3 regions of the Pantoea allii genome follow, and region 3 is predicted to be linked to each of the others. Evidence: predicted binding sites of a transcription regulator. Region 3 holds the regulator's gene; each other region holds the start of a gene.
What was found. The regulator LexA, encoded in region 3, represses DNA repair genes until DNA is damaged. The targets are predictions, from matches to a motif close to TNCTGTATGTACATACAGNA.
Positions count from the first base shown of each region.

Region 1: the regulator LexA is predicted to act here: its motif matches at 1,883-1,902, upstream of mutH (DNA mismatch repair endonuclease MutH).
Region 2: the regulator LexA is predicted to act here: its motif matches at 8,839-8,858, upstream of QNH99_RS12760 (metal-dependent hydrolase).

Region 1 is NZ_CP125958.1:976,869-987,761, reverse strand. Features, by position in the region: gene ptsP (phosphoenolpyruvate--protein phosphotransferase) at 1-908, opposite strand, end outside; gene rppH (RNA pyrophosphohydrolase) at 921-1,448, opposite strand; gene mutH (DNA mismatch repair endonuclease MutH) at 2,135-2,812, shown strand; gene QNH99_RS04845 (TerC family protein) at 2,913-3,623, shown strand; gene QNH99_RS04840 (YgdI/YgdR family lipoprotein) at 3,742-3,960, shown strand; gene QNH99_RS04835 (NADP(H)-dependent aldo-keto reductase) at 4,100-5,140, shown strand; gene lysA (diaminopimelate decarboxylase) at 5,229-6,479, opposite strand; gene QNH99_RS04825 (LysR family transcriptional regulator) at 6,582-7,502, shown strand; gene QNH99_RS04820 (MFS transporter) at 7,499-8,662, opposite strand; gene QNH99_RS04815 (hypothetical protein) at 9,030-9,656, shown strand; gene QNH99_RS04810 (cupin domain-containing protein) at 9,653-10,147, opposite strand; gene lysS (lysine--tRNA ligase) at 10,284-10,893, opposite strand, start outside.
Region 2 is NZ_CP125958.1:2,699,453-2,710,345, reverse strand. Features, by position in the region: gene astE (succinylglutamate desuccinylase) at 1-573, shown strand, start outside; gene spy (ATP-independent periplasmic protein-refolding chaperone Spy) at 856-1,341, shown strand; gene cho (excinuclease Cho) at 1,424-2,287, opposite strand; gene yddG (aromatic amino acid DMT transporter YddG) at 2,357-3,244, opposite strand; gene nadE (ammonia-dependent NAD(+) synthetase) at 3,296-4,120, opposite strand; gene QNH99_RS12780 (multidrug effflux MFS transporter) at 4,238-5,440, opposite strand; gene osmE (osmotically-inducible lipoprotein OsmE) at 5,700-6,035, shown strand; gene QNH99_RS12770 (DUF6515 family protein) at 6,089-6,487, opposite strand; gene QNH99_RS12765 (L-cystine transporter) at 6,683-8,074, opposite strand; gene QNH99_RS12760 (metal-dependent hydrolase) at 8,226-8,816, opposite strand; gene hxpB (hexitol phosphatase HxpB) at 8,949-9,617, opposite strand; gene QNH99_RS12750 (YniB family protein) at 9,773-10,309, shown strand; gene QNH99_RS12745 (fructosamine kinase family protein) at 10,314-10,893, opposite strand, start outside.
Region 3 is NZ_CP125958.1:4,345,637-4,356,529, forward strand. Features, by position in the region: gene dusA (tRNA dihydrouridine(20/20a) synthase DusA) at 1-934, opposite strand, end outside; gene traF (conjugal transfer protein TraF) at 1,034-2,305, opposite strand; gene zur (zinc uptake transcriptional repressor Zur) at 2,744-3,265, shown strand; gene QNH99_RS20395 (CsbD family protein) at 3,386-3,598, opposite strand; gene dinF (MATE family efflux transporter DinF) at 3,770-5,092, opposite strand; gene lexA (transcriptional repressor LexA) at 5,203-5,817, opposite strand; gene QNH99_RS20410 (diacylglycerol kinase) at 5,924-6,292, opposite strand; gene plsB (glycerol-3-phosphate 1-O-acyltransferase PlsB) at 6,421-8,847, shown strand; gene ubiA (4-hydroxybenzoate octaprenyltransferase) at 8,970-9,854, opposite strand; gene ubiC (chorismate lyase) at 9,866-10,378, opposite strand; gene psiE (phosphate-starvation-inducible protein PsiE) at 10,462-10,872, opposite strand.

The DNA of each region.
Region 1 (10,893 bases), 1.2 Mb from region 3:
TGCCCCAGCACCCGCAGATCGCCTGCGCGCTCTTTCAGGTAGCTGTCCGTCAGGCTGGCAAACTGGGCGGCAAACTTTTCAATCACGGTTTTGACCGCCCACTCGGCGACCGATCCGCGTTCGATCTCAGCAAAGAGATCTTTTTTCAACCGTGCGTCAGTTAACAGGTGTGAGTAGAGGTCGAAGATCGCCGCGCTCTCTTTCTGCGCGCTGGCGGTAAAGCGTTTGCTGAAGCGACGAAATTCATTGGCGGCTTCACTCATCGCCAGCGATAAACGTTCGCGTTCACGTTGCTGATCCAGCGTCGAGGCGGCAGAAACCTGATCAAGCAGCGGCTGGGTTTCATCCACCCATCCAGGAGCGACAGCGACACCTGGCGCGGCAGCAATGGCCCGAATGCGCGCCAGACGATACTGACCGAACAACTGACTCAACTGCGATTGAGACAGTAGCGCTGCCAGCTGCGTGGCTAAGGTAACGAGAAACGACTCCTCGCTTTCATCAAACTGTCGATGTTCACGCTGCTGAACCACCAACACGCCCATGAGCTGACGGCGGCTGATAATAGGCACGCCAAGGAAAGAGCGATAGCGCTCTTCCTTTACAGAAGGGATGTACTTATAGCTGGGATGGCTCTGCGCATCGGCAAGGTTAATTGGCTCGGCAAGTCGCCCCACCAGGCCCACAATACCTTCATCAAACGCCAGCTTGACCGTTAAGCCACGCGGTTTTTTCAGGCCGCGTGTGGCCATCAGGTAATAACAGCGACGTTCGTGATCGGCGAGGTAGACGGAACAAACTTCCGTTTCCATCGCCAGGCAGATCTCATTAACCAGAATGTCGAGTGCTTCATTCAGACGTGGCGCACTCGCCACCTTTTCAACAATTTCTCGCAACTGAGTGAGCATAAAGGGCGTGGCCTATCCTCTTTTACGTCGATGGGCAGGATGATTTCGCTGCACCGCACTCTCCTGCATGGACATGACAACGCCAGCAAATTCTTTCATAACCCGACGATAAACATCGCGCTTAAAAGAAACAACCTGACGTACCGGATACCAAAAACTTACCCACCGCCAGCCGTCGAATTCCGGCGTGCTGCTGTGTTGCACATTAATATCTGCGTCATTACACATCAACTGCAGAAGAAACCACTTTTGTTTCTGACCAATACAAACCGGTTTTGTGTCCCAACGCACCAAACGTTTTGGCAACTTGTAGCGTAACCAGTTACGGGTAGAAGCAAGTATTCGAACATCTTTGCGGTGTAACCCGACTTCTTCGAACAGTTCGCGATACATTGCCTGTTCTGCGGTTTCACCGGGATTGATGCCTCCCTGAGGAAATTGCCAGGAGTGCTGTCCAAAGCGCCTGGCCCATAACACTTGCCCCTGCCTGTTACAAATTACGATACCAACATTCGGGCGGTAGCCATCATCATCGATCACCGGACTACCTCAAAAGCTAAAATTGAATGGTCTGATTGTTTCACACTCCTTACAGGCGGTAAACCACTGGATTTGCGGGCGGTTACAGGCGTAATACTGGGATAACTCACAGACTAATGCGAAGTTATAAACAAAGACCACTAAAAAGAGCGATCTTATTCACGTTTTCTGTGGATAGCTTTGTGCAGAACGCGGGAGTTAACTGAATAACATCTCAGGATACTTCGGAGGAGGCTCAAAACCAGATTGTCTTTTTCAATTGAAATGTAAGATAATTTTTTTGCATAACCCGCTTTTTACCCACTGAAAATCCACCGGACAAATCCTTCACGCTGACAATTGGCTAAAGATCCACCACAACGCTTTTTATCCACAGCAATCGGCTTAAGCTTGCATCAAAACGGCCAATTCTTGTCAAAAACTGGCAAAGTCAAGGCTGTAAATGGAACCAGTAGGCCGTTCCAGCCAGGGTTATCCCATTTTTCTGTGGATAACTGGGCCTGAGATCCTGTTCATTGTTGATAGCAAGTTGGGATAACCTGCTACATTAGTGAGAGCAGGCAAATTTCACTTCAAAAAAAAGTACTATGTTTCATGTTATTATGTGAGTTATACCGCGTTCTTTCCTGTGGAAAACCTTAGGTTGCCGCAGGCTGCTTAATTATTAATCATTATGAGTTATTCACATGACATTCCTTCCCGGGCCACCTGAAGATGAGGCAACGTTGCTGTCACGCGCACAAACGCTGGCGGGTTTAACGCTGCAAACCCTGGCTGAACAGGCGGGCATTCCGATGCCTGCCAACCTTAAACGGGACAAAGGCTGGGTAGGTATGCTGCTGGAATTACACTTAGGTGCCAGCGCGGGCAGTAAAGCAGAACAGGATTTTGCCCATCTGGGGATAGAACTAAAAACGATCCCTGTCGATCGCTATGGCAAGCCGCTGGAAACCACGTTTGTGTGCGTCGCGCCACTCACCGGTAACAGCGGTGTGACGTGGCAAAACAGCCATGTTCGCCATAAGCTGGCGCGCGTCCTGTGGGTCCCGGTAGAAGGCGAGCGTGAAATCCCCTTAGCCGAACGTCGGGTTGGCGCGCCACTGCTGTGGAGCCCTGACGCGCAGGAAGATGAGATGCTGCGTCAGGACTGGGAAGAGTTAATGGATATGATCGTACTGGGCAAGGTGGAACGTATTACCGCCCGTCATGGTGCCTGGCTGCAGATTCGCCCGAAAGCGGCCAACAGCAAAGCGTTAACCGAAGGGATTGGCGATCGCGGACAGCCGATCATGACGCTGCCACGTGGTTTTTATCTCAAGAAAAGCTTTACCGGCCCCTTACTGGCGCGTCATTTCCTGGTCTGACGACGGCGTTCTCATGTCCGATACTGTATTTAAAGGTGAGTTAGACAAATTTGGTGCGTATAATCTTTGTTTAATTTTCGTTTAGGATATGAGTGCAGGTATGTTCGATTGGATTTACGATCCCAACGCCTGGCTGGCGCTGGGTACCCTGACCATTCTGGAAGTGGTGCTGGGCATTGATAACATTATCTTTCTGTCGCTAGTGGTGGCGAAACTTCCCAAACACCAGCAAGCCCGCGCACGTCGTATCGGTTTGATGGGTGCCATGCTAATGCGTCTGGGTTTACTGGCCTCCATTGCCTGGGTCGCTAAACTCACCAACCCGCTTTTCACGCTGATGGATCATGCTTTTTCAGCACGCGATCTGATCCTCCTGTTTGGGGGATTATTTTTGCTGTGGAAATCCAGCATGGAGATTCATGAAACCATTGAAGGCGAGGAAACCGAGCACAAGAGCAACGTTAACTCGTTCTTTGGGGCGATTGTCCAAATCATGTTGCTCGACATCATTTTTAGTCTCGACTCGGTGATTACGGCCGTGGGCCTCTCTGACCATCTGTTTATTATGATGGCGGCGGTCGTCATTGCCGTGCTCATGATGATGTTTGCTGCCCGCACTATTGGCGAGTTCGTTGATCGCCATCCGTCGGTAAAAATGCTGGCACTTTCGTTCCTGATTTTGGTGGGTTTCACCCTGATTCTGGAAAGTTTCGCCGTGCATGTACCAAAAGGTTACATTTATTTTGCCATGTTCTTCTCAATGGCCGTTGAGTGCCTTAACCTTATGCGCAGTAAGAAAAAAGTGAGCTAGCATTGTCAAGGGCGGCCCCGCGCCGCCCCGTTATTTTCAGATTGATACGATTAACCCAATCGGTAAAAGGATTTATTACTACACTTTTTGCTATGGACGATTCGTGAGGATAAGCATAATGAAAGGGCTGATTAAAATTGTATTACTGGCCGCTGCTGCGGTGACATTAGCGGGATGTAGTTCCAATTATGTCATGGCAACAAAAGATGGCCGTATGATTATGACCGAAGGCAAACCGAGTATTGATAAAGAAACGGGGCTGGTGCAGTACACCGATCAGTCGGGCCATACCGTGCAGATTAACAGTGATGAAGTCTCGACCATTATTGAACGCTAGATGCGAAACGTATCAGCCTGTCGCCACTCCCCTCGTCGGCAGGCTACTTCTCTTTGTTGTTCCCCTTTGTTACCCGCTACGCCTCGCGCTATAGTCCCTGAAGACAGAATACTTATCCCTACAGAAAAGGAAGCCGGCAATGCATTATCACCGTATCCCCCATAGCACGCTGGAAGTCAGCCAGCTTGGATTGGGCACCATGACGTTTGGTGAGCAAAACAGCGAAGCCGACGCCCACGCTCAACTGGATTTAGCTGTCAGTTCGGGCATTAACCTGATTGATACCGCCGAGATGTATCCGGTACCGCCGCGTCCCGAAACCCAGGGGTTGACCGAAAAGTATATTGGTAGCTGGTTAAAAAAGACCGGCAGCCGGGATAAAATCATTCTCGCCAGTAAAGTCGCCGGGCCGACGCGCGGCAACGATGCATCGATTCGCCCTAACATGGCGCTGGATCGCAAAAATATTCGCGAAGCGCTGGACGCCAGCCTGAAGCGCCTCAATACCGACTACATTGACCTGTATCAGCTGCACTGGCCGCAGCGCCAAACCAACTTCTTTGGCAAGCTCGGCTATCAATACAGTGAGAACAGCGTGCCTGTCACCTTGTTAGAAACGCTGGAAGCACTGGCCGAGCAGGTACGGGCAGGCAAAATTCGTTATATCGGCGTATCGAATGAAACGCCGTGGGGCGTAATGCGTTACCTGCAACTGGCTGAAAAGCACGAGCTACCGCGTATCGTCTCTATTCAAAATCCCTACAGCCTGCTGAATCGCAGCTTTGAAGTGGGCCTGGCGGAAATCAGTCAACATGAAGGCGTGGAACTGCTGGCCTATTCATGCCTGGCTTTTGGTACGCTGAGCGGAAAATACCTTAACGGTGCGCAACCTGCTGGCGCGCGTAATACTTTGTTTAGCCGCTTTACACGTTACAGCGGCGAGCAGTCGCAACTGGCGGTGGCGGAATATGTGGCGCTGGCTCAACAGCATCAGCTTGATCCTTCACAAATGGCACTGGCTTTTGTCCGTCAGCAACCCTTTGTTTCCAGCACCCTGCTGGGCGCGACCACGCTGGACCAGTTACAGATCAATATTGACAGCGCCAACCTGACCCTCAGCAATGAGGTTCTGGAAGCGCTTGAAGCGATCCATCGCCGTTATACCTATCCTGCACCTTGATATGCACTGCCAGCCGGGCTGTTGCGCGGCTGGCGTATATCGGCCATCGTCTTTCCCTTTCCCGACAGCCTGACTGCGCGCATTAGGCTCATTCCAGCGCCAGCAGTTCCTCAATGCGTTGCGCGCGACGAATTTCCCGCGGCTCGCCGTTTTCGAACAGGATCTCAGGAATCAGCGGACGGCTGTTGTAGTTGGAAGACATCGACGCGCCGTAAGCGCCGGTATCATGAAACACCAGGTAATCACCGACTTTAGCGGCTGGAATCGCCCGGGTTTCCACCTTGCCACCTTCAAGCTGGGTAAAAACATCGCCTGACTCGCACAGAGGCCCCGCGACCACGCTATCGATCGTCGTTTGCTCGTTGATAGTCCGGTTATCACCGGCCATCAGAGAGATATGGTGGTAGCTGCCGTACATGGATGGGCGCATCAAATCACTGAAGCCTGCATCCACCAGCACAAAGTGACGACTGCCCATCTCTTTTACCGCCCGAACCTGCGAAACCAGCACACCTGACTCTGCGACCAGGAAACGGCCGGGTTCAATTTCCAGCTTCACGGCATGGCCCAGATGTTCAGCTACGCGCTGACGTGCGGCATCCCACAGGCCAAAATAGTGATCGGTATCGATCGCGTCTTCCCCATAGTGATAGGGAACAGACAGACCGCCGCCGGCAGAGATAGCCTCAATATCCTGACCAAATTGCACCACCAGATCGACCATCGCATCGCAGACCTGCTGCAGGTGCGCATAGTCCACGCCTGAACCGATATGCATATGAATACCGATGAGGCGCAGTCCATATTGTTCAATGGCGGCCTGTGCAGCAGGCAGATCGCTGGGCCAGATACCGTGTTTACTGTTTTCGCCGCCAGTATTGGTTTTTTGGCTGTGGCCGTGACCAAAACCCGGATTGATACGCAGCCAGACCGCGTGTCCGGGAGACACGGCACCCAGTTGATGCAGCATGTCGACGGAGCCGGCATTCACCGGCACCTTGAGTTCAGCTATCCTGGCCAACGTGGCGTTATCCAGAACATCAGCGGTAAAGACGATTTCATCGCTGTTGGGCTTAAAGCCCGCCACCAGCGCACGCTCAATCTCGCCCAGGGAAACTGAATCGACTTTTACTCCCGCAGCATGCATCAGGCGCAGAATGTGCGTGTTAGAACAGGCTTTTTGCGCAAAACGCACCACGTCGAAGGCGTGCAGTTGGGCAATGCGCTGTTGAATAATCTGCGCATCATAGGCCCAGAATGGACCGTTATACTGGCGCGCTAGCGGCAATAAATGGTCAACGTTGAGGGCAGATTCAGTCGTATTGAGTGGACGAGGCATGAAATTTTCTCCTGTGGCAATAAAGCCATTAAGCCAGAATCGTGCCATGCCGAAAAATATCTGTTTTAATAGCATCTATGCAAAAATGATATGGAATAGCCCATGGCAAACATCAACTGGCGGCATATCGAGATTTTTCATGCCGTTATGACCAGTGGGAACCTCACTCAGGCTGCAACGCTGCTGCAAACCTCGCAGCCCACCGTCAGCCGTGAACTGGCGCGCCTTGAACGGCAGCTGAGTCTGAAGTTGTTTGAACGCGTGCGCGGCCGCTTACAACCCACGGTACAGGGATTACGTCTGTTCGAAGAGGTACAGCGCTCGTGGTATGGGCTGGATCGCATCATCGATGCGGCAGAAGGATTGCGCCAGTTTCGCCAGGGCGAGCTGTCCATCGCCTGCCTGCCGGTCTTTTCCCAGTCACTGCTGCCGCCTGTCTGTCAGACTTTTTTGCAGCGTTATCCCGATGTCAGTCTGAATATTATTCCGCAGGAATCGCCGCTACTGGAAGAGTGGCTGTCGGCACAGCGTTATGATCTGGGGCTTACGGAAACGCAGCATGCCCCCGCCGGGACCGTTCGGCTGGCGCTACTGACCTGCGATGAAGTGTGCGTGTTGCCGCAGCAGCATCGACTGGCACAGCATAGCGTGCTGACGCCGCAGGATTTTGCCGGTGAGAACTATGTCAGTCTGTCACGCACGGACAGCTATCGTCAGTTGCTCGACGCGCTGTTTCATGAACAGGGCGTGACGCGCAGGATGGTGATGGAAACCCACAGTGCAGCGTCCGTCTGCGCCATGGTGCAGGCCGGTGTAGGGATCTCGGTGGTGAATCCGCTGACGGCATTAGATTATGCCGACAGCGGTGTGGTCATGCGCCCTTTTAGCGTTGCCGTGCCTTTTACTATCAGCCTGGTCAGGCCGCAACATCGGCCAGCATCGGCCCTGGTCGAGGCGTTTGTGAGCCATCTGCAGCAACAGGTGGCCCGTTTTCCCGAGCAGATTGCGAACAAGCTCGCTTAAGCATGCACCCGGGCCGCCGTACCGCCTGACTTGCGGAAGGTGATCAGGCAAACGACCAGCCCAATCGCCGCCAGGGCAGCAGCGGCAACCGGCACCGCCGTCAGTCCATAGCCGCGCGCGATCACTGCGCCACCGACCCACGCGCCCAGCGCATTGCCCACGTTAAAAGCGGAAATATTCAGGGTTGAAACCAGATTGGGGGCTTCTTTACCGTGGCGCACAACATTGATCTGCAGGCCGGGAACCGTTGCAAAGGTTGCCATCGCCCACAAGAACAATGTGATTTCCGCCAGCCACAGCGCATGGCTGGTCCAGCTAAACAGCAGTGAGAACAGCGTAATCAGCGAAAAACTGCCGATCAGGCTCAGGGAGACTTTACGGTCGGCCATTTTGCCCCCCAGAATATTGCCCACGGTCAGGCCCGCGCCAATCAGGAACAACGTCCAGCTCACGCCACGATCGCCAATGCCGGTAACCTGCAACAGCAACGGCGCAATGTAGCTGAACAGTGCAAACATGGCGGCGGCGAAACATACCGTCATCAGCAATGACAGCCACAGTTTGCCATTTGCCAGCGCGCTGATTTCGCTTGCCAGATTGACCGGCTTCTCGTTTTTATTCCCCGGCAGACTGGTGATCAACGCGATAAATGCCAGCACGCCGATAGCCGAAACGCCCCAGAACGTGGCACGCCAGCCAAACAGCTGACCAAACCAGGTTCCCAGCGGCACGCCTAAGACGTTTGCCAATGTGAGACCAGTGAACATCAACGCGACGGCTGAAGCCTGACGATCGGCGGAAACCAGACTGGCCGCAACCACCGACCCTATCCCAAAGAAGGCACCGTGACAGAGCGCAGTCACCACACGTGCCAGCATCAGTAAGTTATAACTGTAAGCCAGCGCACACAGCAGATTGCCGATGATAAAAATCACCATCAACAGGATTAGCGTTTTCTTACGCGGCAACTTCGCCGTTAACAGCGCCATGACGGGCGCACCGATTGCCACGCCTAATGCATAACCGCTAATTAACCAGCCAGCTGACGGAATGGTCACCCGCAAATCGTTTGCGACTTCCGGCAGCAGGCCCATGATCACAAACTCAGTGGTTCCGATGGCGAACGCACTCAGCGCCAATGCCAGCAATGCAACAGGCATAACACTCTCCCAAAAATGATAATTGCTGCGTGACAGTTGACTCACGCAATGTTATGAACGAGCTATAATTTATGATCTACATCACACTGTGTATTACAGCATAGCTGCCTGTCATCTGATACTCACATAACAACAACAATCTATTGCGCAAATGGCAATAATTGACACACACACCAACTACGCTTATTAAACATACTGTTAGAGAAAGAAATACTGCTTTACGCACCAGACGTTGAGAAAGGTTGCCAGCGAAGTAGCCGTTTTTTTGCTAATACCGATTTTAGTTATCAATAAAGTATTAGCGTTGCCGATATAGCTCTTATGAATCGCCAGATGAAATGCAGTCCTACTGACGCGGAGAGAGAAAATGCAACGGCTTATCGTTTTAATGGTAATCAGTCTTACGGGCTGCTCAGTCGGTCATTATGAATACAGCAGAGAAGCTGAGAAACGCGTTGATATGACCGTGACCGGCATTCCAACCGTGCTGGGTGTGGGCACACTGGGTACCACCATTCCGTTAACCCCGAACTACAGCCTTACGGCGGCCCACGTGGCGAAATATTCGCTTTACCGTGTGAAAGCCTGGCATCCGGAATGCGATCTTGCGGTCGTGTACCACAAAAACAGCGAAGCCAACCTGCCCCCATCATTCCGTAACAGCCATATCGGCGACCAGGTGAATCTTTATGGTTACAGCTTCATCTCCGCCATGCCCGTGAGCTCAACAGGCAAAAACCTGGTGAACACGACGTTAGCCAATGACTGGAATAAAGCAAACTGCGTGGTCGTGGCTGCCAATGCAGGCGTGGTTAAGGGCATGTCAGGCGGCGCAGTTTATAACGCCTCTGATGACACCCTGGCTGGCGTGATTATCGGCTACAGTCAGCGCATCAACGATAACCATAGTGGTAAAACCTTATATAAAGATGTGGCGCTGTATGTGCCCTATGCCCGTTTTCAGACCTGGCTGGATGATGCTGTGAAATCTTAGGATTTTTCATCCGGCAGTCCGGGATGCGTGCCCATCTGCTGCTGCGGTGGGTTAAGCCATCTGTCTTTGCGCGTTGCCTCGTAGTCGCGGTTGAGCGGATAAGTAATGCGATTCTCCGGCTTGCTGACCTCGCCGACCACCAGAAAGCGCGCGTCGGCGTCACTGTTATTAATAAAGGTGTGGCAAATACCGGTGCCGGCCGGAAAAGCCACTGCATCGCCCGGTGACAACGGGTAGAGTTCGCCATTGATCCAGGCGTGGGGATTGCCTTCCAGCACGTAGATAAACTCTTCTTCTGCACTCTCTGCATGAGGATAAGACATGCGTCGTCCGGGTCGTAGCCTTTCATGATGGATGCCGAGCCGGGTTAACCCTGACAGTTTTGCCAGAGGTGTACCAATGGACATCAGCTCATCGCTATCGGAATAATGTTCGTTGTCTTCGCCTTCCAGCGCTTGCCAGTGAAGAATGCAGTCAGGACGTTGCTTCATGATGATCGCTCCAGGTTGAGATTGTCAGCCTGGCAGACGAGGGAGGATTACTCAAGTCGACGCACATTGTGAGGCATGGCGGGCAGCAGAAATGAAAAAGGCCGGAATCACCCGGCCTTTAACCAGCATCTGATAATTACTTTGAGCCAGGGCGCAACGCCGGGAACAGGATAACGTCACGGATGGTATGGCTGTTGGTAAACAGCATGACCATGCGGTCAATACCAATGCCTAACCCAGCCGTTGGCGGTAAGCCATGTTCCAGCGCGGTAACGTAATCTTCGTCATAAAACATCGCTTCATCATCGCCCGCATCTTTCGCATTAACCTGCTGCAGGAAACGCTCTGCCTGATCCTGCGCATCGTTAAGCTCAGAAAAGCCGTTACCGATTTCACGTCCGCCGATAAAGAACTCGAAGCGGTCAGTGATTTCAGGATTCTCGTCGTTACGACGAGCCAGCGGAGAGACTTCAGCCGGATATTCAGTGATAAAGGTTGGCTGAATCAGGTGCGCTTCAGCGGTTTCTTCAAAGATTTCCGTCACTACGCGGCCTAAGCCCCAGCTTTTCTCAACCTTAATATGCAAGGACTGGGCAATGGCTACCGCTTTGTCGAAATCCTCCAGATCGGCCAAATCAGTTTCCGGACGGTATTTCTTGATCGCCTCACGCATGGTGAGTTTTTCAAACGGCTTACCGAAGTCGAATTCCTGTTCACCGTAAGGCACAACGGTGCTGCCTAACACG
Region 2 (10,893 bases), 1.6 Mb from region 3:
CGTTGGCACCTGGATATGCACACGGCGCTGCGCGGTTCTTACCACACGCGTTTTGGCGTAATGCCGCTGAATGATCGGCCATGGCCAGAGCCCTTTTTGCACTGGCTGGCGGTTGCCGGGCTTGAGGCGCTGGTCTTTCACCGTTCGCCCGCGGGCACCTTTACCCATTTTAGCTGTGAACACTTTGGTGCAGCCAGCTGTACCCTGGAGCTGGGTCAGGCGCGACCTTTTGGCGAAAACGATTTGGCGCAGTTCAGCGCTGTCTCTCAGGCACTGGCAGCATTGCTGTATGGCGAGTCCTTGCCGGAAGCGCAATCTGTTCCGCGTCGCTATCGGGTAAGCCAGCAGATCACCCGCCACAGTGAAAAGTTTCAGCTTCATATGAGCGACGACACCAAGAACTTTACCGCCTTTCCGCAGGGCGCTTTGCTAGCGGAAGACGGGGAAAGGCGCTATTTCGTGCAGCAGGCGCGGGAATATGTGTTGTTCCCCAATCCCCGTGTGGCTCTGGGGTTGCGGGCTGGACTCATGCTGATCGAAGAGAGTGAGCAAACCCAGGCTTTGCCCCTTTGACGTTATCGATACAAAATAGCGGAAGACACCTTCCGCTTTACTGCTAAAGGCATTACAATTCTCCACGATTTATCCGAAATCTCCTGATTATTCATACTCTTTTTCAATTTCTGACGCCTTTCTTCTTAATCCCTCCATGATTGCCTGAATTGTGGCTTTTGCGCTTTCACGCTTTTACTCTCGCTCGCAGTAATTGACGTTCAACGTCGTATGCTTGTTTCCGAAGACGCGACAGAGTGCTGTCGTTACGAAACTGAACAAGTGAATAAAAAGGACACTGTTATGCGTAAATTAACTTCTCTGTTACTGGCTTCAACTCTGGCATTCGGCGCGGCAACGGTTGTTCATGCTGAAGCCGACAATCTGACGCCACCACCGGCAGGCACGGAAAAGCCGATGCATAAACCGATGCGTCACGGTATGGATATGATGTTTGGCGGGCTGAATCTGACACCAGACCAGAAAACCAAAATGCACGAAATTATGAAAGAGCGCCGCGATGAAATGCAGCGCCCGTCACAGGATGAACGTCGTGCAACGCACGCCATCATCGCTTCTGACAGCTTCGACAAAGCCCAGGCTGAAGCGCAGGCAGATAAAATGACCGCGAATGCCAAAGCCAACGCGGTGACCATGATGGAAACCCAAAATAAACTGTATAACGTGCTGACGCCGGAGCAGAAAAAACAGTACAACGCGAATTTTGAAAAGCACCTGACTGAAAAACGTCCGATGCACGGCAAGATGGCACCTGCACCCGCTCAATAAGCCGCACGTTAATCAGTAAAGACGGTTGAAGACCGCCGACCTTGCCCACCTGGCGTGGGCAGTGTCGGCGGTTTTTTTTATTCTAAAGGGGAATAATGGGGTAATGACCAGACAATACCGGACTGCAGAGAATTTTGTAGCCGTCGTGATCGAACCCGCCTTTGCCGCGTTTAAGGGACTTTGCCTCGTCCATCGTTTGCACGGAACCCAGATAGAACCAGTGATCGATAACGTGGATTTGCGTCAGGTGTTTACCTTCTTCCACCAGTGCCACCGCACCTTGCCATGGCCAGCAGAATACCCGGACGTTTTCCAGCGCGGCGAGCAGTCGGTCCTGATGATCGCTGACCGGTTCCTTGCCACAGCAGGCACCGGCACAGCGGCGCAGGGCAGAACGAAAGCAGCCCCGGTTGGCACTCAACGCTTCCAGCCCTAACAAGCCGTGGCACAGCTGATATTCATCGGCAAGCTGCTTAAGACGTTCCAGCGCGGCAAAACGGCTGCGGTAAAGACCAAACAGGTTCGGCGACTGGCTAAAATCGACGTCACGGGCATACACCACTTCCGGTTTACCCTCTGCGGTAATTTGCAGAGAACAAAGCTGACGATTTTTGCGCAGGCGTTTATTAAACAGGGGCTGCTGCGTTTTGATCATTTGCGCTTCCAGCAGCAGCGCACCGAGATCGCCTGCTGTGGGGATCCAGCTAACGCGCCGCGACTGGCGTAACATTTTTGCTTCATCGGGTGTACGAAAGTGGGACATCACGCGCGAACGCAGATTAACGCTTTTGCCGATGTAAAGCGGCAAGGTATCGCTGTCGCCATGAAAAGTATAAACGCCGGGCTGATTTGGCAGGCCTTCGAGCCATTCACGCAAATGTTCCGGATATTCATAAATGGTTGCCGCGTCAAATTCGAGGCGATGAGTGGCTGCACGTCTGACCAAAACGGACTCCTGTACTGGTTGTCCATACAGTGTAACAGGCAGGTTAAAGGTTCGCCAGTCAGAGATTCATCAACGCCTTGTCGCCAGCCAGCAAATCAGAGAGCCAGCGGTGATCATAGCAACGCCTTGCCAGAAGCTTATCGGTGGCGTCAGCCCCAGCCATAGCGAGGCCAGCAACGCCGAGAGTACCGGCGTGAAATAAGATGCCGTCGCCAACAGCGTCAGGTTGCCATGCTGGATGCCGTAATTCCAGGCAGAGTAGGCAACCGCCGTTGACGCGCCCATAAACAGCACTTCTGCTGCAGCGGTCACGCTAAATTGCAGCGTTTCATACTCCGTGAACAACGCGAATTTGAGCCATAGCGCCAGGGCCGTCACCATAAAAAACAGGGTGACGCCGTTGCTGCCGCGAGCATAGCGGCGCGTGATGTTGTTGTAGAGCGCCCACGCAATCGCTGCGATAAACGCCAGCAGGTAGGCTGTTGGATTGCTGGCAATATTCTGCGCCATCTTACCTGTCACATTCCCGTTAGCGCCTTTCATCACCCAGATAATACCGCAGAGGGAAAGCAGCAGTCCGGGCCACAGCCACAGGCGAAAACGCTGCTGGTTAAACGGAATCGCCAGCACGATTGTCAGGCAGGGCCAAAGATAGTTGATCATCCCCATCTCCAGCGACTGGTGACGATCGCGGGCAAGGCCGACCGCCAGTGCCAGGCAAATTTCATAACCGACAAACAGCACGCCGCCTGTAAGCAGATAGCGGCCCGGCATGTTACGTGGGTTGGGAACGCCGCGTGTGAGGCACAGCAAAACAGCGGTAGTGGAGTAAATAAGCGCGGCACCACCAGTCGGGCCAAACGCCTCGCTGACGCTGCGCAGCAGGCCGATAGTGGTGCTCCAGAGCAAAATCGCGCTCAAACCGATTAATGTCGCGCGTGGTAAGGTTGCAGGCATGGGGGTTCAGTCGGCAAAGACGCCCTTGTCAGAAGACAAGGGCGGCAAAAGTTATTTCCAGAAATCGTCAAAAACAGTGATAGGCGGACGACGCTTATGCTCGGTTTTCAGATACCAGCCTTCAATAATCTTCGCGCTGTCCGGCGCGATGGTTTTGCCTTCCAGATAGTCATCGATCATATCGTAGGTGACACCCAGCGCGACTTCATCCTGCAGGCCAGGGCGATCATCTTCCAGGTCGGCCGTGGGTTTCTTCAGATAAAGATGTTCAGGGCAGCCCAGCGTTTTCAGTAACTGTTTTCCCTGACGTTTATTCAGGCGGAAGATAGGGTTAATGTCACTGCCGCCATCACCATATTTGGTGAAGAAGCCGGTTACCGCTTCTGCGCCGTGGTCGGTACCGACCACCACACCTTTGGACATACCTGCAATGCTGTACTGGGCTTTCATCCGTTCGCGGGCTTTTTCATTACCGCGCACGAAATCGGACAGCACGATCCCCGCTTCTTTCAGCGCCCGCTCGCTGGCCAGCACCGCTTCTTTGATATTGACCACCAGCGAACGATCCGGCTGGATAAAGGCCAGAGCGTCCTGACAATCCTGCTCATCTGCCTGTACGCCGTAAGGTAAACGCACCGCGATAAAGGTGTAGTCGTTATCGCCTGTTTCCTGCCGAAGCTCCGTTATCGCCATCTGAGCCAGCTTGCCGGTCAGGGTGGAATCTTGTCCGCCGCTGATACCGAGTACCAACGCCTTAAGGCCGCTGTGGCGCGTTAAGTAGGCTTTAAGGAAATCAACGCTGGTACGGATCTCCTGGTGTGGATCGATAGTTGGCTTAACGCCAAGTGCGGTAATGATTTCCTGCTGCAGTGACATCAACATCTCCTTAAGTCTGTAGCCCGTTGGCACAATACAAAGCATGTTTTAAAGCTAACGCGCATCCCGGGAAACAACAAGCCAAAGCGACCGCTGTTTTTATTGAGACGGGCAGAATCAGACGCTTTTTACTTCGGCTGCGGGTTTTTTCGCCAGAACGGTAAACGTCAGTATAGCCAGCATGTAGCAGCCAAAAATCGTCAGCGTCATACTGATTACTGATGTCCCGCCAATGCCCGTTACCGGCACGGCAATAGCGCCCAGGGTAAAGCCGGTGACGCCAATCACCGCCGAGGCGCTGCCAGCGCGCTGTCCCTGACTTTGCATCGCCAGCGACGACGCCGTCGTGGCAATCACCCCGTTACTGGCAATGGTAAAGAACAGGGCGAGTAGCACCAACGGCAGAGGCGCATGGCTGAGCCCGGCAATCAGCAACGCACTCGATGCGACACAGGCCAGCGTCAGACCGCCTTTCAATACGCGATACTCTCCCCACAGTGGGCAGAGCCGGGCGCTGGTCTGTGAGGCGATGATTAATCCAATACCGTTTGCGGCAAAGCAGAAGCTGAACGCCTGCGGAGACAAGCCGTAAAGTTGTTGCAACACAAAGGGTGAGGCACCGATGTAGGCAAACATGCCAGACATCATCAGCCCCTGTGTGAGGCAAAATCCCATAAAAGGGCGATGGGTAATAACCTGACCCAGCGCAGCATAGGCTGAAAATACAGAGCCCTGACTACGACGTTCGGCAGGAAGGCTTTCATGCAGCTTCCAGCGCGCCAGCAGGATAAGTAAAACGGCGATACAGCTCAATACCACAAAAATACCGCGCCAGTTCAGCACGGCCATAAGTGCGCCACCTAATACCGGTGCGCCGATAGGGGCCAGGCCGTTGACCAGCATCAGCAGGGCAAAAAAACGGGTAAGTTCATGGCCGCTGTACATGTCACGCGCCACGGCCCGCGACAGGACGGCGCCACCTGCGCCCGCTAAGCCCTGAAACAGGCGGGCCAGTAACAGTTGGTGAATGTCCTGTGCCAGGGCGCAGCCTATCGAGGCGATAAACAGCAGCACCAGGGATAAGGTTAGCGGGCGCAGTCGGCCGAATTTGTCGCTCATTGGCCCGAAAAACAGCTGTCCGGCACCCAATCCGAGTAGTCCGGCAGTCAGGCTGAGCTGAGCCGTTGAGGTCGAGGTCTGGAGATCCTGCGCCAGTTGCGGCAGGGCGGGCAGGTACAGGTCAATACAGAGCGGCCCCAACGCAGCCAGTAATCCCAGGGTGATGGCGTAAACCCGTCGGTTTGGTGATGAAAGCGTCATTAATCCTCTGGAACCAGAATGCTTATTGGTGACAACGTCACTTGTGTTGTTCGCCCGCCTTGAAACGCGGGCCATTAGCCATTAAGGCAGGCCGGTCAGCGCCACTATTCGCCTGAATAACCGCTGCGTTAAGACCATTGCGGCGCATTTTATCAAATCTTTCAGGGCAGATTGAGTTTAAGTACGTCATTAACTTGAAAAAAACCGTTTTATGTTCCAGGCTTCTCAGCACATGGACAAAAAAACGAGGAACAACAAGATGAATAAAGTGATGGGATGTATCGCTGCAGCGCTGACGCTGGCTGCGCTCTCTGGTTGTACGACTTACGATCGTGCGGAAAGCTTCGTGACTAAGCCTGTGGTTAAGGATGTCAAAAAAGGCATGACTCGCGAACAGGTTCGTCAGATTGCTGGCCCTGCAGCCACTGAAATCACGATGGTGCATGCACGTGGTACCTGCCAGAGCTACGTCATTGGCGAGCGTGAAGGCAAGCCACAGACTTACTTCGTTAGCTATAACGATACCGGTCGCGTGATGAACTATGGCTTCCAGAGTTGTGCTGAGTACGATACTGACCCGCAGGTTAAGCAGTAACTACCCGCTTTAACAAGAAACGGCTCGCCATCAGGCGAGCCGTTTTTTTATGCCTATAATCCCGCCGGACGAGGGACTTCAATATAGCTGCCGTTAATTTCCCGCTGATAATAATGACCGTCCTGCACGTAGAAACGCCTGCCGTTAAAATCCAGAACCCGCATGCCGCTTTCATAGGTTTGCACGGGCGGTTCCACCACCACGTATTCTTCCCCGTGACGCTGATAATAACTGCCGTTAAGCAGGTAGTAAGTTAATCCACCGATCAACACCGCCGTCGCGGCCAGTGGCAAAACGTGGAAGTGGTCGGGACCGTGCCAGCGCGGTGCCGGGCCATGCCAGCCTAGGCCGGGTCGCCAGTGCGGGCCAGGTCCCCAGTCACCGGGACGACCAAAAGCGTGAGCTGGCGCAACTATCGCTAACGCCAGTAATGAGGCGATAACCGTTTTCATGAGTGTTCTCCTGCAGTTATTACCTGCAGAATTCTCTTTTTGCCGCATAAAGACAAGCAGAAATACCCTGTATTATTGCCCGTTTACCACGCTTAACGTTTTCTTAACGGCACCACGATAATCAAGAAGAAATATGGAGAAGATAAGACAGAAAAAGGGGGAAAGACCTGGCGGCTGGCGCCAGGTCTGCAGTGATTAACTGTGTTCTAATTCACCGTGTTCGCTGCGTTCTAAAACGCGTTTATTGGTCAGGCCCAACCAGCGGCTGGTCAGGGAACCTGCGGTCATGGAACCATTGACGTTCAGCGCTGTTCTGCCCATATCAATCAGGGGCTCAATGGAGATCAACAGTGCCACCAGAGTAACCGGCAGCCCCATTGCGGGCAGCACAATCAGGGCGGCAAAGGTCGCACCGCCGCCGACACCGGCCACGCCTGCGGAACTCAACGTCACAATGCCGACCAGTGTGGCAATCCACAGCGGATCAAAAGGGTTAATGCCGACCGTTGGGGCCACCATCACTGCCAGCATGGTCGGATAAAGACCGGCACAGCCGTTCTGTCCAATAGTGGCACCAAACGAGGCCGAGAAGCTGGCAATCGATTCGGGCACGCCAAGACGGCGAGTCTGGGCTTCAACATTCAGCGGAATGCTGGCGGCGCTGGAGCGACTGGTAAAGGCGAAGGTCAGTACCGGCCAGACCTTGCGGAAAAACCGCATAGGATTGATGCCGTTGACCGATAAGAGCAGGGCATGAACCACAAACATGATGGTCAGTCCTAAGTAGGACGCCACCACAAAGCTGCCCAGCTTAATGATGTCCTGTAGGTTAGAACCGGCCACCACTTTAGTCATCAGCGCCAGCACACCATAAGGTGTCAGTTTCATAATCAGGCGCACCAGCTTCATCACCCACGACTGCAGGGTATCGATAGCGGTCAGGACGCGCTGGCCTTTAACCTCATCGTCTTTATGGAGCTGCAGGGCAGCGACGCCAAGGAAGGCGGCGAAAATGACCACGCTGATGATCGAGGTCGGGCTGGCCCCGGTTAAATCAGCAAACGGATTCTTAGGAATAAACGACAGGATTAATTGCGGTACGGTCAGATCGGCGACTTTACCGACGTAGTTACTCTGAATCGCGCTCAGGCGAGCGGTTTCCTGTGCGCCCTGTACCAGGCCGGTGGCGTTAAGATGAAACAAACCGGTTACGAAAACGCCGACCAGGGCGGAAATGGCCGTCGTAAACAGCAGTACGCCAATAGTCAGAAAACTGATTTTCCCCAGCGAAGAGGCATTGTGCAGACGGGCCACGGCGCTGAGTATGGATACAAACACCAGCGGCATCACAATCATCTGCAGCAGTTGTACATAGCCGTTACCCACGATGTTGAACCAGCTAATTGAGGTTTTAACGATATCGCTGTTGCCGCCGTAAATCAGCTGTAGTGCCAGACCAAAAAGCACACCCAGCACTAAACCGGTCAGCACTTTTTTTGACAGGCTCCAGTTTGCGCGGCTCATGCGTGACAATAAAAGCAGCAGCACGACAAATGCTACGACGTTAAGCGTAAGAGGAATATCCATAGCAACTCCGAAGTTATGCAGCATTCCCTGGTAGGAGAGCGGCAAAGATAGTGATCGTAAAGATACGTATTCGGAAATGGTAACAGTTAGAAATGGCGCAATCTTATATCCAAATGGAATAGCTTATAACCGGGACTGTTTTGCTCCCGGCTTAGCGTTCTGATTGCGCAGAGATGAGACGACTGACGCCGTTTTGCAGCGTATCAAATACCTGGGCCGGCCAGCCATTTTCGCCAAACGACGGCATCCCCAGCGGGAACCATAAGGCATAACCAATCAGGCAAAGACAAAGCGTACGCTCCAGCTGATTGCCTTTCTGACTGTTAAGCACTGGCAGGCGAAAACGCCAGCGGCAGGGCCAGAGCAGGGGAACGCCGGCGGGGGTGAGCATATCAGCCACAATATGGCTCAGATAACCGAGCGTCATGCCCTGCAACACATCCGCCGGGACAGGCCAGCTTTTCGGCACGTTGATCTGGAACAACCACAGGCTGGCTGCCACGGCAAGCAGGCTGTGGGTAAATCCGCGATGGCCAAACACCCGCGCAATAGGGTGCGACAGCCAGCGTAGCCGCTGTCCTAACAGGGATTTAGGATGGTCGATATCGGGAAGCAGGCAGGTCAGTAGCGTGGCCGGAATCAAATGCCACCAGTCGGCATGCGCCATCACTGGGGTAAGTTCGGCCCGTTTAGCGAAAATAGCGCTGGCAACAGCAAAAAAGATATGGCCCTCGGCCGTCATGATAAAACCTGGCTGCAAGAAAAACTGTCGATGCATCCAGTATAGGGATTTATCCAGTAAATGAGAACCCGTGACGCTGTAACGAAGCGTTAATTTTTTAAGGTTGTGCAACAGGTTACAGCGTAGCCACAATTAACCCAGCAAATGCGCGCGCGTCAACTGTGTCAGGCTGCTCAGCTTAACATCGGCCAGCGACCAGCGGGCATCGTCCTGATGCGCGGCAGCCGGGACGACAACCGCGCGCATGCGCGCCGCTTTGCTCGCGACCATTCCGTTGACAGAGTCTTCCAGGGCAACGCAGTGAAGCGGATCGATACGCAACGCGTCGGCAGCTTGTAAATACACCTGCGGATGCGGCTTACTGTAGGGCAGATTCTCCGCCGATGACAGCACGTCAAAATAGTGGCGCAGGTTGAACATTTCCAGCACGCCTTCCAGCATAAACAGTGGCGAAGCCGAGACAAGGCCGATTTTCAGGCCATGCTGTTTGCACAGTGTCAGTGCCGATTCAACGCCGGGTAGCAGCGGGCGCTGCGTGGCGATCAGTTCCATCGCGCGGGCGATGATGCGCTGAGTCACTTCTTGCTGGCTCGGTCCTGACCAGGGCAGGGTTTCGTACCACATGCGCACGGTCTGGTCGATGCGCAGCCCCAGCGTATCGGGGAGCTCATGGCGGCGCGTCAGATCGAGATTCAGAGTTGAAAAGATATCCATTTCGGCTCTGTCCCAAAGCGGTTCCGAATCGATCAGCAATCCATCCATATCAAATAAAGCAGCATAAACAGGGCGGTGGTAAGGCATGAGGCTCTCCCGTAAACATGACGGCCTACTTTATCACGAACGGGGGAGGCTCGCTCAGGAGAGGCATTACGGGCGCAGCCCGCGCTTTTTTTTGGGAAAACGCCCTAAGGGCAGGTAGACTAGAGGCTAACAGGATTTTGGGTTCAGGAGATATCATGACCTATCAACAGGCTGGCCGCATTGCCATCCTTAAGCGTGTCGTCGGCTGGATAGTTTTTTTACTGGCGTTAGTATCCACAATAATCTCACTGCTGAGTTTTTTATTTAAGCACAGTGAAAAGAAGCCTGGCATTGATGCCGTTATGCTTGATTTTATTCATGTTATGGTCGACATGATTCGTTTTAATACGCCGTTCCTGAACGTTTTCTGGCATAACTCACCTGTGCCGGACTTTAACGGACAGATGAATCTGGGATTCTGGCTTGTCTATATTTTGATCTTCGTCGGTCTGGCGCTGGAAGCTTCAGGTTCCCGCATGGGACGTCAGGCGCGCCACGTGCGGGAAGGCATTGAAGACCAGATGATTCTTGAACAGGCTAAGGGCAGTGAAGGGCGCACACGTCAGCAGTTAGAAGAGAAGGTGCGCGTACCTCGCCACACCATTTTCCTGCAGATTTTCCCGCTCTATATTCTGCCGGTGGTGATTGCCATCGCGGGATATTTCCTGCTTTCTCTGCTGGGTTTTCTGTAACCGGTCAGGCCGGTTTAGCCTGACCGGCCGCCAGTGCATCATCATCCAGTAGCTGACCTACGGCAAGCTGCGCGGCTCCCAGCCAGTTGCCGCCAAAGACGTTCGCCCGATTTAGCAGATAATAAAGCTGATAGACCGGCTGGCGCTGTGAGAAGCCATCCGGTAACGGCCAGGTCTGGTTATAACCGTCAAAGATTTCTCTGGGCAGATCGTTAAACCAGCTCAGCATGGCCAGGTCACATTCCCGATCTCCCCAGTAACAGGCCGGATCAAAAATCCATGGCCCACTCTGGCTGGCTGCGCAATTGGTGGGCCACAGATCGCCATGGAGCAGAGAAGGTTGGGGATGATGTGATGCCAGCGTTCGCTGCACGCAGTCGACAATCAGATCGGCATCGCCATACAGGATGCCTTTCTCTGCGGCGATTTGCAGCTGCCAGCCGATGCGCTGTTCTGCAAAAAAAGCAGACCAGCGCCGTAGCCAGCTGTTAGGTTGTGGCGTGGTCGTCAGGTTATTGTCAAAATCAAGACCGAACTGGGGCTGCTCGCTCCACTGATGCAGGCGCGCCAGCTGCTGTCCTAAC
Region 3 (10,893 bases):
CGGCACCGGGCTTGTGGGCGTTTTCACTGAGGTGACGTCGCCACTGACGCGCGCCAGGAATCCCCTGGAACAGGCCCAACATATGGCGCGTAACATGGCCAAGGTAAGTCCCTTTGGTGAGTTCCGCTTCAATATAAGGATACATAGCCCGCACCACCGCGACCGGATCGACCGCAGGACGATCGCGGCCAAATAACTCACGATCCACCTGCGCCAGGATACCGGGGTTTTGATAGGCTTCACGGCCCATCATCACGCCGTCCAGATGCTGAAGGTGCGTTTTTGCCTCTTCCAGCGTTTTCACGCCACCGTTGATCGCAATCGTCAACTGCGGGAAATCGCGCTTTAACTGGTAAACCCGCGGATAATCCAGCGGCGGGATCTCACGGTTCTCTTTCGGGCTGAGGCCAGAAAGCCAGGCTTTACGGGCATGGATAATAAAGGTGTCACAGCCACCGCGCTCTGCCACGGTGCCGATAAAGTCGGTAAGGAAAGCATAGCTGTCCTGATCGTCAATGCCGATACGGGTTTTAACCGTTACCGGGATATCCACCACATCGCGCATCGCGTTGATACCGTCTGCGACCAGGCCGGCTTCCGCCATCAGGCAGGCACCAAAGCGACCATTCTGTACCCGATCTGACGGGCAACCCACATTGAGGTTCACTTCATCGTAGCCGCGCTGTTCCGCCAGCGCCGCACACTGTGCCAGGGCTGCGGGATCGCTTCCGCCCAGTTGCAACGCGACCGGATGCTCCTGTTCGCTGTATGCCAGATAATCGCCTTTGCCGTGAATGATTGCGCCCGTCGTTACCATTTCGGTATACAGCAGCGTGTCCGCAGTGAGCTGACGATGAAAGTAGCGACAGTGACGATCGGTCCAGTCGAGCATGGGGGCAACAGAAAAGCGTTGGGATGAAAAAGTATCGGTCATGAAGCGCAGTCGATCCGGTAGTTAACAGTGATGATATTCTGCGCAAGGATAGCATAAGGGCGGACGACAAGGTATCGCCCGCCCGTTAATGGCAAGGGATTAGAAATTAAATCCAAGCTGTGCCATTGCACCCCAGGTATTGTTTTGGCCCACTGAGCCAGCCAGATCCAGATGCACAGAGTTGTTGAACGGTGACACACCGAAACCGGCTGTGGCCACGTTTTCATCAGTAGAACGCATGTCCGCGCGGTAACCGGCACGTAACTGCAACCACTCCAGCACGCGGTATTCCGCACCTACGCCAGCGTACTGGCTGTTTTCCTGCGATTTAAAGCGGTGGGTTTCGGTCAGATCAACATCACCGGTCAGGGTAACGGGGCCTTTATCCCATGCTAAGCCCGCCGTCACTAATGGGCGGATTTCGTAAGTATCGCGATAGCCGTTCACTTCTTTCGTTTGCAGATCGCGGGAAACCAGGTTTTGTCCGGTCACGCCCAGCGTCCAGTTTTCGGCGAAGACCGTCGCCACACCGGCATCGATGTTAAAACCGCTTTCGGTGCTGCGGTAACGACCGTCGCGCAAATCGTTTTTGTCGTAGTTATAGACGCTGGCGGAGTAATTATACAGCCAGGTTTTTTGCAGTTTTGGCGTAATACCGATTGAGACAGGTTGTCCGGCAATCGTGAACTCATGGGCAACGGAAATACCGTAATCCGTATTCAACGCCGCCAGGCCATTCGCGCTGGAGCCCAGCAGGTTTTGAACGTTCGCCAGGCCAAAGGCACCGCCAGGAATACCTGCAAAGGTGCCATCAGCAACGCCCTGCAGAATAACGATGTCACCTTCTTTCACATTCGCGCGAACGTGCGCCGTACCGTAAGCCTTGGTGATAAAGGCAAAAGGCAGTGTTTCATTGGGAATGGTTACGGCGATTGCCGCACCCGCTGTGGCATTGGCTTTATTACCGCGTAAATCCCTGAGCGTATTGGCTAAGTCGCCGGAGGCAGCCTGGATTTGCGGGATACGGCGTAACAGCTCAAATCCTGTGGCGTTGCCGAACAGATCCTGATAGCGATTTACCGTATCCGTGATGGTATCGATCTTATCGACCATCTTGTCTTTGTCCGTGATTTGCACACCGGCACTGGGAATAATAATGCTGACGTTATCGTCGGGCCTGGCTTTGGTCATTAACGCCGGGTTAGCCAACACAGCCGAACCGTAGTTTGAGGACGCCACGCCCGTTCCGCCCATGGCGTCGTTGCGGGCATCATACCAGGTTCCGGCGGCCAGTGCGGAAGATGAAAAAACCAGGGCATTGAATACTGCAGGAAAAACCAGAACGGAACGTGGAACGGTTAATTTTGCCATTTGCTTATCATCACCTGAAATATTGCCGTTAATACATTAACGACTGAATAGTTTGTTAGCTCCATTGTGGAGGATTGCTAACGCTTTATTGCTGTGAATTCAGAGTAAATAGTGGCGCAATTCCGTGGATTGATTATTTTTCGATCCGATATGTGAGGTTCCCGCCGAAAATGCTTCAGGCAAATCCAGTCTGGGCCAGCACTTTATTAAGAACATTTAAACATTAGTTCTTAACTCAGTGAGATGTAAAGTAAAAGTAAAAAATATCTATAAACATTCTGAAACAGACTGGTACGAAGCCAGCTTTCAGCAAAGGATAAGCGAACGGAAGGGAAGAAACAGAAGCGTGTAGGCGGGCGCTGTCTGGCTGGCGGCAAGGTTCAACGTCATAACGATTATTGTGATAAGATAACATCACCTGTCTAGCGGAGAAACGCCATGTCAACCATGACGCCAGAGCAAATTATGACCCAGGCTGAGAAGCTGTGTTTACAGCGCGGTGTTCGCCTGACGACCCAGCGAGCAGAAGTGCTACGGTTGATGGCCGGACAGCCAGGCTCTATCAGTGCTTATGACCTGCTTGATCAGTTGCGGGTTAGCGAGCCGCAGGCTAAGCCGCCTACCGTTTATCGTGCGCTGGATTTCTTGCTCGAACAGGGTTTTATTCATCGGGTTGAATCGAATAACAGTTATGTCATGTGTCATCACTTCGAAGCGCCTGCGCATACGTCGGTTATGCTGGTTTGCGATCGCTGTGCTGGGGTGACAGAGAAGCAGGCTCAAGGCGCAGAGCAGATCATCGCGTCTTTAGCTCAGGAGGCACACTTTGTGCTACGCCATAGCGTGATTGAAGCTCATGGTTTATGTGAGAACTGTGCTGAAGTTGAGGCCTGTGAACATCATGAACATTGTGATCACGACCATCAGACTGAAGGGAAAAAGCGCGGTAAACGGGGTTAACAGGGTTGAGGTTACAGGGTTGGGGTTACAGGGTTGGGGTTACAGGGTTAATGTGCACATCCTTGTGCGGTGGCCGGCATGAGCGTACCGACCCGGGTAGGAGCGTCCCTGAAAGCGTGATTACCAGCGGTAATCTTTGTTGGAACCTTCCCAGGCCGTTACTTCTTTCTCCGCTTCTTCTTTCGCGTAGCCGTAACGTTCCTGAATTTTTCCGACCAGCTGATCGCGTTTACCTTCAATGACTTGCATATCATCGTCGGTCAGCTTGCCCCATTTCTCTTTCATCTTTCCTTTGAACTGTTTCCAGTTACCACTCGCTTCGTCTTTATTCATTGCAGACCTCCACGTCATCCTTCGGTTTCGTTTTATTTTGCAGTTAAACAAAATCACGATATAAAGCGCTACTTAACAGCGCCATTCAAAGTTAATTGTAGTAGGTAATTTCAGGTTTGCCGGAAAAAATGAAAATAATATGTATCCTGCGTCATAATTCCGGTTCAGCGATCAGGCAGTGAACCAGGTGCCATTGCGCCAGTGTTTACGCCAGACCAGCCACAAGGATAAGCCACGCAGGGCAAGGAAGACCGCTATCGCCAGCCACAAACCATGGTTGCCGAGCAGGGGCACCGTAGCGAGCGTCAGGAAATAGCCCAAGGCAGCCACCGCCATGCTGTTACGCATTTCTCTTCCCTTTGTCGCACCAATAAACATGCCATCCAACAGATAGCACCAGACGCCGATTAGCGGCATGACAATCTGCCAGATCAAAAAGCGGTCAGCGGCCTGTTGCAGCGCATGGATAGAGGTGAGGAATGCCACTATCTGATAGCCAAACAGGGCATAGACGAGTGAGAAAAACAGCGCCACCACCAGCGCCTGACGACAGGCAGATAGCCATACCTGCTGCAGCCGGGTGCCGTTTTTTGCCCCGTGCGCTTCACCGGCAAAGGCTTCTACGGCGTAGGCAAACCCATCCAGCGCGTAGGCGGTGAACGTAATGAACATTAACAGGATGGCATTGACCGCGACGACGTCAGGGCCAATGCGGGCGCCGAGCACGGTAAGAGAGGCAAAGCAGAGCTGCAACAGCAAGGTGCGCAGTAAAATATCGCGATTAAGGCGAAGAAGGCGGTGGATGTCGCCGCGCCAGCTGTGAGTGAGCATCTCCAAGGTGATACCCCGCAGCGTTAGTACGCGCCACACCATCACCGCACCGACCAGTAACGTTGCGTATTCTGCCAGCGCGGTGGCGCTAGCGGCACCCGCCACGCCCCAGTGCAAACCCAGCACGAGCCAGAGATCCAACAGGATATTAATGACGTTACCTACCACCAGCAAGATGACCGGTGCCCTGGCATACTGAACGCCCAGCAGCCAGCCCAGGATGACTAAATTAGCCAGCGTTGCGGGCGCACTGAGCCAGCGAATATGGATAAACAGGGCTGCCTGCTCCAATACCGCGGGGTCCCCACCAATAAAGCGGGTGGCTAACGTCGTAACGGGATAGCGAAGGAAGATAAATAAGAGGCCCGCGACCAGCGCGATGAGCAGTGGCTGAGTCAGCGCTCGCGCCAGAGCGGTCTTATCACCCGCACCCAATGCCTGAGCCGTTAAGCCCGTGGTACTCATACGCAGAAAAAGCAGCAACATGAAGATGAAGCTGGTGATGGTCGTACCGACAGCCACACCACCCAGATAAACCGGGCTGTCAAGATGGCCGATCACGGCCGTGTCGACCAGACCGAGCAGAGGAACCGTGATATTTGACAGGATCATGGGCAGCGCTAACCGCCACAGGTTTTTATCGGTAGCTGTCAGAAAGCGCATTCTTGAATCCGTGCGATAAACCGCCGGGGCCAGAGATAAACCCACAGCGGCAAAGTAAGGGCAGACTGGAGAACGTTAAGATTGACGCATGCCAATAACCTTAACGGGTTTTACAACCACTCACCGTTACGGACAATGCCGACAGCCAGACCTTCAACGGTGAGAGACTGGGCACGTGTGTCAACAATGATAGGCTCGAAATCGTTGTTTTCAGGTAAGAGATGCACCACAGAACCCTGTTTCTTCCAGCGTTTTACCGTGACTTCATCATCAATACGCGCAACCACAACCTGACCATTACGCACTTCCTGCGTTTTGTGAACCGCCAGCAAATCACCATCCATAATGCCGATATCTTTCATCGACATTCCGCTCACGCGCAACAGGAAATCCGCTGCAGGCTTGAACATGTCAGGATCTACTTTGTAATGCGTTTCAATGTGTTCCTGGGCCAGTAATGGCTCACCGGCGGCGACGCGACCAATCAACGGCAGGCCGTCTGATGGCTCTTCTTCCATTAACAAACGGATACCGCGGGACGCACCAGAGACGATTTCAATCACGCCTTTACGCGCCAGTGCTTTCAGGTGTTCTTCGGCTGCATTTGGCGAACGAAAACCAAGCTGCGCGGCGATTTCTGCACGCGTTGGCGGCATGCCTGTTTGATTAATGTGGTCGCGAATCAAGTCGTAGACCTGTTGCTGCCTGCTGGTTAATGCTTTCATCCCGCCCCCTGGTTGTTTATACAGTCGCTGTGAGTATATACAGGTATTGGTGAAATGGAAACCAAAACTCAGGCCAAAATCAGTTATTTGACGCGAGATGGAACGCTTATCGCAAATGCGACCAAAGCAGCGTTCCCCAGACAAAAAGGGCCAGTAATATTGCGATGAAAACGGCGGCGGAGCCCATGTCTTTTGCTCGTCCAGCAAGAGGATGCCGCTCCTGACCGGTGCGGTCTACCACCGCTTCTATGGCACTGTTCAGGACTTCAACAATAATCACCAGTACGACAGAGCCAATCATCAGGATGCGCGAAACGCTATCGACATCCAGCCAGCAGGCCAGGATAATCGCTACCAGTGCGGTAACCGCTTCCTGACGGAAAGCAGCTTCATGCTGCCAGGCAGCACGAAGACCTTGCCATGAATAGCCCGCAGCTTTCACAATTCGGTTAAGGCCGGTGACATTATTTGTCATAATAAAGGAACTCTTTTCAAAGGATTGACGTCAATATTGGGCAGCGCACAATTGTCGCTGTCACAGATTTTTGCTGCGCTTTCTGATAAGCTTGCGCCGCTTTGCTAACAAGAGGCTTCATGTTGTCTATGTCAGGTTGGCGTATACTTTTTTATAAATTACTGAATTTACCCCTGTCGTTTCTGGTAAAGAGTAAGGCCATTCCGGCCGATCCCGTATCCGAACATGGGCTGGACCCAACCCGGCCTATTATGTATGTCCTGCCTTATGATTCAAAGGCCGATCTCCTGACTTTGCGCGCGCAGTGCATCAGGCACGAGCTGCCCGATCCGCTTTCGCCGCTGGAGATTGACGGGGCCTTGCTGCCGCGTCATGTCTTTATCCACGATGGCCCACGCGTGTTTCCCTATTTCGTGCCCAGCGTCGAGTCGGTAAAAATCTTCCACGAGTATCTCGATCTGCACCGCAGTAACCCTGAGCTTGATATCCAGATGTTACCGGTTTCCGTCATGTTCGGCCGCGCACCCGGCCGGGAAGTGCAGGGAGAAGATAATCCGCCTCATTTACGTTTGTTAAATGGGGTACAAAAATTCTTTGCTGTGCTCTGGCATGGTCGCGACAGTTTTGTGCGCTTCTCGCCAACCGTTTCCCTGCGTCGTATGGCGACTGAACACGGTACGGATAAATCAATTGCGCAAAAACTGGCCCGGGTCGCTCGTATCCACTTTGCCCGTCAGCGTCTGGCAGCGGTCGGTCCGCGCCTGCCCGCGCGTCAGGATTTGTTCAATCGCCTGCTGCAATCGAAAGCGATAGAAAAAGCGGTAGAAGACGAAGCCCGCAGCAAGAAGGTTTCGCATGAAAAAGCCCAGCAAAACGCCGTTGAAATGATGGAGGAGATTGCCGCCAACTTCTCCTACGAAGCGATTCGCGTCACGGATCGCGTGATGGGTTGGCTCTGGAGTCGACTTTATCAGGGCATCAACGTCAACGGCGGTGAGCGCGTTCGCCAGCTGGCTCAGGACGGTCATGAAATTGTTTATGTGCCCTGCCACCGCAGCCATATGGATTACCTGTTGCTGTCTTACGTGCTGTATCACCAGGGGCTGGTCCCGCCGCACATCGCCGCCGGTATTAACCTGAACTTCTGGCCTGCCGGGCCGATTTTCCGCCGTCTGGGTGCCTTCTTTATTCGCCGGACCTTTAAAGGCAACAAGCTCTATGCCACCGTCTTCCGTGAATACCTGGGTGAACTCTTTACCCGTGGCTATTCCGTGGAGTACTTCGTGGAAGGGGGCCGTTCACGTACCGGCCGGCTGTTAGATCCGAAAACCGGCACGCTGTCCATGACGCTGCAGGCCATGCTACGCGGCGGCACGCGCCCTATCACGTTAGTGCCTATATACATCGGTTACGAACATGTCATGGAAGTGGGCACCTATGCGAAAGAGCTTCGCGGTGCCACGAAAGAGAAAGAAGGCTTCATGCAGATGGTGCGCGGCTTACGTAAGCTGCGCAATCTCGGTCAGGGTTACGTGAACTTTGGCGAGCCGCTACCGCTGATAAATTATTTGAATAAGCACGTTCCTGAATGGCGCGATGCTATCGATCCCATTGAAGCACAGCGTCCCGGCTGGTTGACCCCGGCGGCGAACGATATCGCGGCCACCATCATGGTGCGTATTAACGAAGCCGGCGCGGCGAATGCCATGAACCTGTGCGTTACCGCTCTGCTTGCTTCGCGTCAGCGCTCTTTGACCCGCGAGCAGTTGGTTGAGCAACTGGAGTGCTATACCCAGTTACTGCGCAACGTGCCCTACTCGCCGGATGCCACCTTGCCCGACATGTCTGCCGAAGCCCTGCTGGATCATGCGCTCAGCATGAACAAATTCGAGAGTGAAAAAGACAGTATTGGTGACATCATTATTCTGCCGCGCGAGCAGGCGGTACTGATGACCTACTACCGTAATAACATTCATCATATGCTGGTCATGCCGTCGCTGATTGCGGCGATTGTGCAGCAGCATCGCAACCTGAGCGAAGCCGAACTGCTGCGTCAGGTCAGCCTGATCTATCCCATGCTGAAGAGCGAGCTGTTCCTGCGCTGGAGCCATGATCAACTGCCGCAGTTACTGACTAACTTATGTCAGGAACTGACGCGTCAGGGGCTGATTACCGTTGAGGCAGGTCTGCTGTCGTTTAACACCGCGCGTTACCGTACGCTTCAACTGCTGGCCGCCGGTGTGCGTGAGACGCTGCAGCGTTACGCCATCACCTTCTCGATTCTTAGCGCCAAGCCCACCATTAACCGGGGCACGCTGGAAAAAGAGAGCCGTACCCTGGCGCAGCGCCTGAGCGTGTTGCACGGGATCAATGCGCCGGAGTTCTTTGATAAAGCGGTGTTCTCCTCACTGGTGCTCACGCTGCGTGATGAAGGTTATATCAGCGACAGCGGTGATGCCGACGTGGCGCAGACGCTGGCGACCTGGCACATCCTGGCTGACCTGGTCACCAGCGATGTACGCATGACCATCGAAAGCGCCGTAGCGCACGATTAGCGGATTCGCGATGACGAGAAAGGCGACCCTGAAGGTCGCCTTTTTTATTCGCACGCTGGTACTGAGGCACTCAGCAGCGTTGACGCACATTCGCGAACTGACCGCGATTCTCGTCGGGGCGGTTAAAGGAGCTGTGAAAACGGCGGCGTATTCATCAGCACGCCCAGAAACAGAACCAGTCCCACATAGTTGTTATTCAGGAAGGCGCGGAAACAGGCCTGACGATCGCGCTGCGCAATCAGCTTTTGCTGATAAACAAATAACCCACCAGCCAGTAATAGCGTCCAGTAAAACGCGCCGTTCAGATCCAGCATCGTCCCCACCAGCGCCATCAACACCAACGTAGACAGCTGCAGCAGACCAATAATCAATTTGTCGTAGCGACCAAACAGTATCGCCGTGGACTTAACGCCTATCTTCAGGTCATCCTCGCGATCAACCATGGCATATTGCGTATCGTAGGCCACCGTCCAGCAAATGTTTGCCAGGAATACCAGCCAACAGACCAGAGGTAAGGACTCACTAACTGCCGCCCACGCCATGGGGATCGCCCAGCCAAAGGCTGCGCCTAACACCACCTGAGGCAGATGCGTATATCGCTTCATAAACGGATAGACCCAGGCCAGCGCCAGGCCCACGACCGAGAGCATAATGGTCATCAGGTTCATGCTCAGTACCAGGGCAAACGCAATCAGCCCCAACACCACAAACAGCATTTTGGCTTCTTTCGCCGTCACGGCACCGCTTGCCAGCGGCCGGTGCCTGGTGCGCTCAACGTGCCCGTCTACCTTACGGTCGGCATAATCATTGATCACACAGCCCGCAGCGCGCATCACAAAGACACCCGCGACAAACACCGCCAGTGTCGGCAGCGGTGGGACGGTCATCTTTGCCAGCCAGAGCGCCCACAGCGTTGGCCACAACAGCAGTAAAGCGCCGATCGGTTTATCGATTCGCATCAGGCGGCTGTAAGCCTGCCATTTCGTCATTTTTTGTGTGTTTTGCACAGGTCAAACCCTTAACCTTGATCACGATAGACCGGCGATGCCGGTAAAAACAGTTCCGTTAACAGTAGCGGCTTACCCGACAGCCGCAGCCGGGACCGGCGTCCCCAGAGCGTTTCGACGCTGCCAGGCTCAATAAAATCGCGGGTAAGCGTTGATGAGGAGAACAGGTAACGTCCCAGAGGCCGCGTACCGAGTTGCTGTAACATGGTTTCCGGGCCGTTGAGGGTACTTTCAGGCACCAGCGTGCGTCCCGCCAGCCACGGCTGCTCATCTCCGTAGAGAATCACTTCACGCAGCCAGAAACGCTGGTCTGCAGGTAATAACGCGCCTTCGTCGCCTAATTCGTCAGCATCGATAAAGCCTTCGCGTACAGGTTCGACCCTGACCTTCTGGCAATGCTGTTCGAAACGTCGCGTCATGGAGTCCTCCTCCATCAGCCAGTCACGAAGCGGTTGCGTAAATGCGGCATCGTCCAGCGCCAGCCAAGTGAGTGAACGTAATAAACGGAGCGGGTCTTGCGTCATGGCACTTTCCCCCAAAAATTTTCAGAGAGGTAGTTTAGCGCAGAGCGATACGAGGAACACCGTCCTGAATGCTGACGGCTTCGTTACTCGCGTTTAAGCCGGTTACTGTTTGCCAGCCACAGGGTGATAACCAGCAACAGGATAGCCGCGGAATAACATAACGTATCAATGGGATTTTTATGGTCGACGATGATCAGCCTGATGATGGCGGTAATCCCGATGTACACAAAGTAGCGTAAAGGGAAATGGTAGCCCGACTGGAAGTACTTCACGATGAGTGCAATAAATTCGAAGTAGAGAAAATAAATCACAATGCCGTCAATCAGCAGGTAGGACGACGCCTGCTCACCGGTGCTAAACAGGACATTGGCTAAATGGACTGTCTCTTTGCCCAAAAACACCATCAAAATCACCGCCAGGATCAGCAGTCCCGCGTTCAGTACCCACTGCATCAGGCGCGCAATCTTCTGTGCTACCGGGTTTTTGTCACTCATCTCACGCCTCAAAAATTAAAT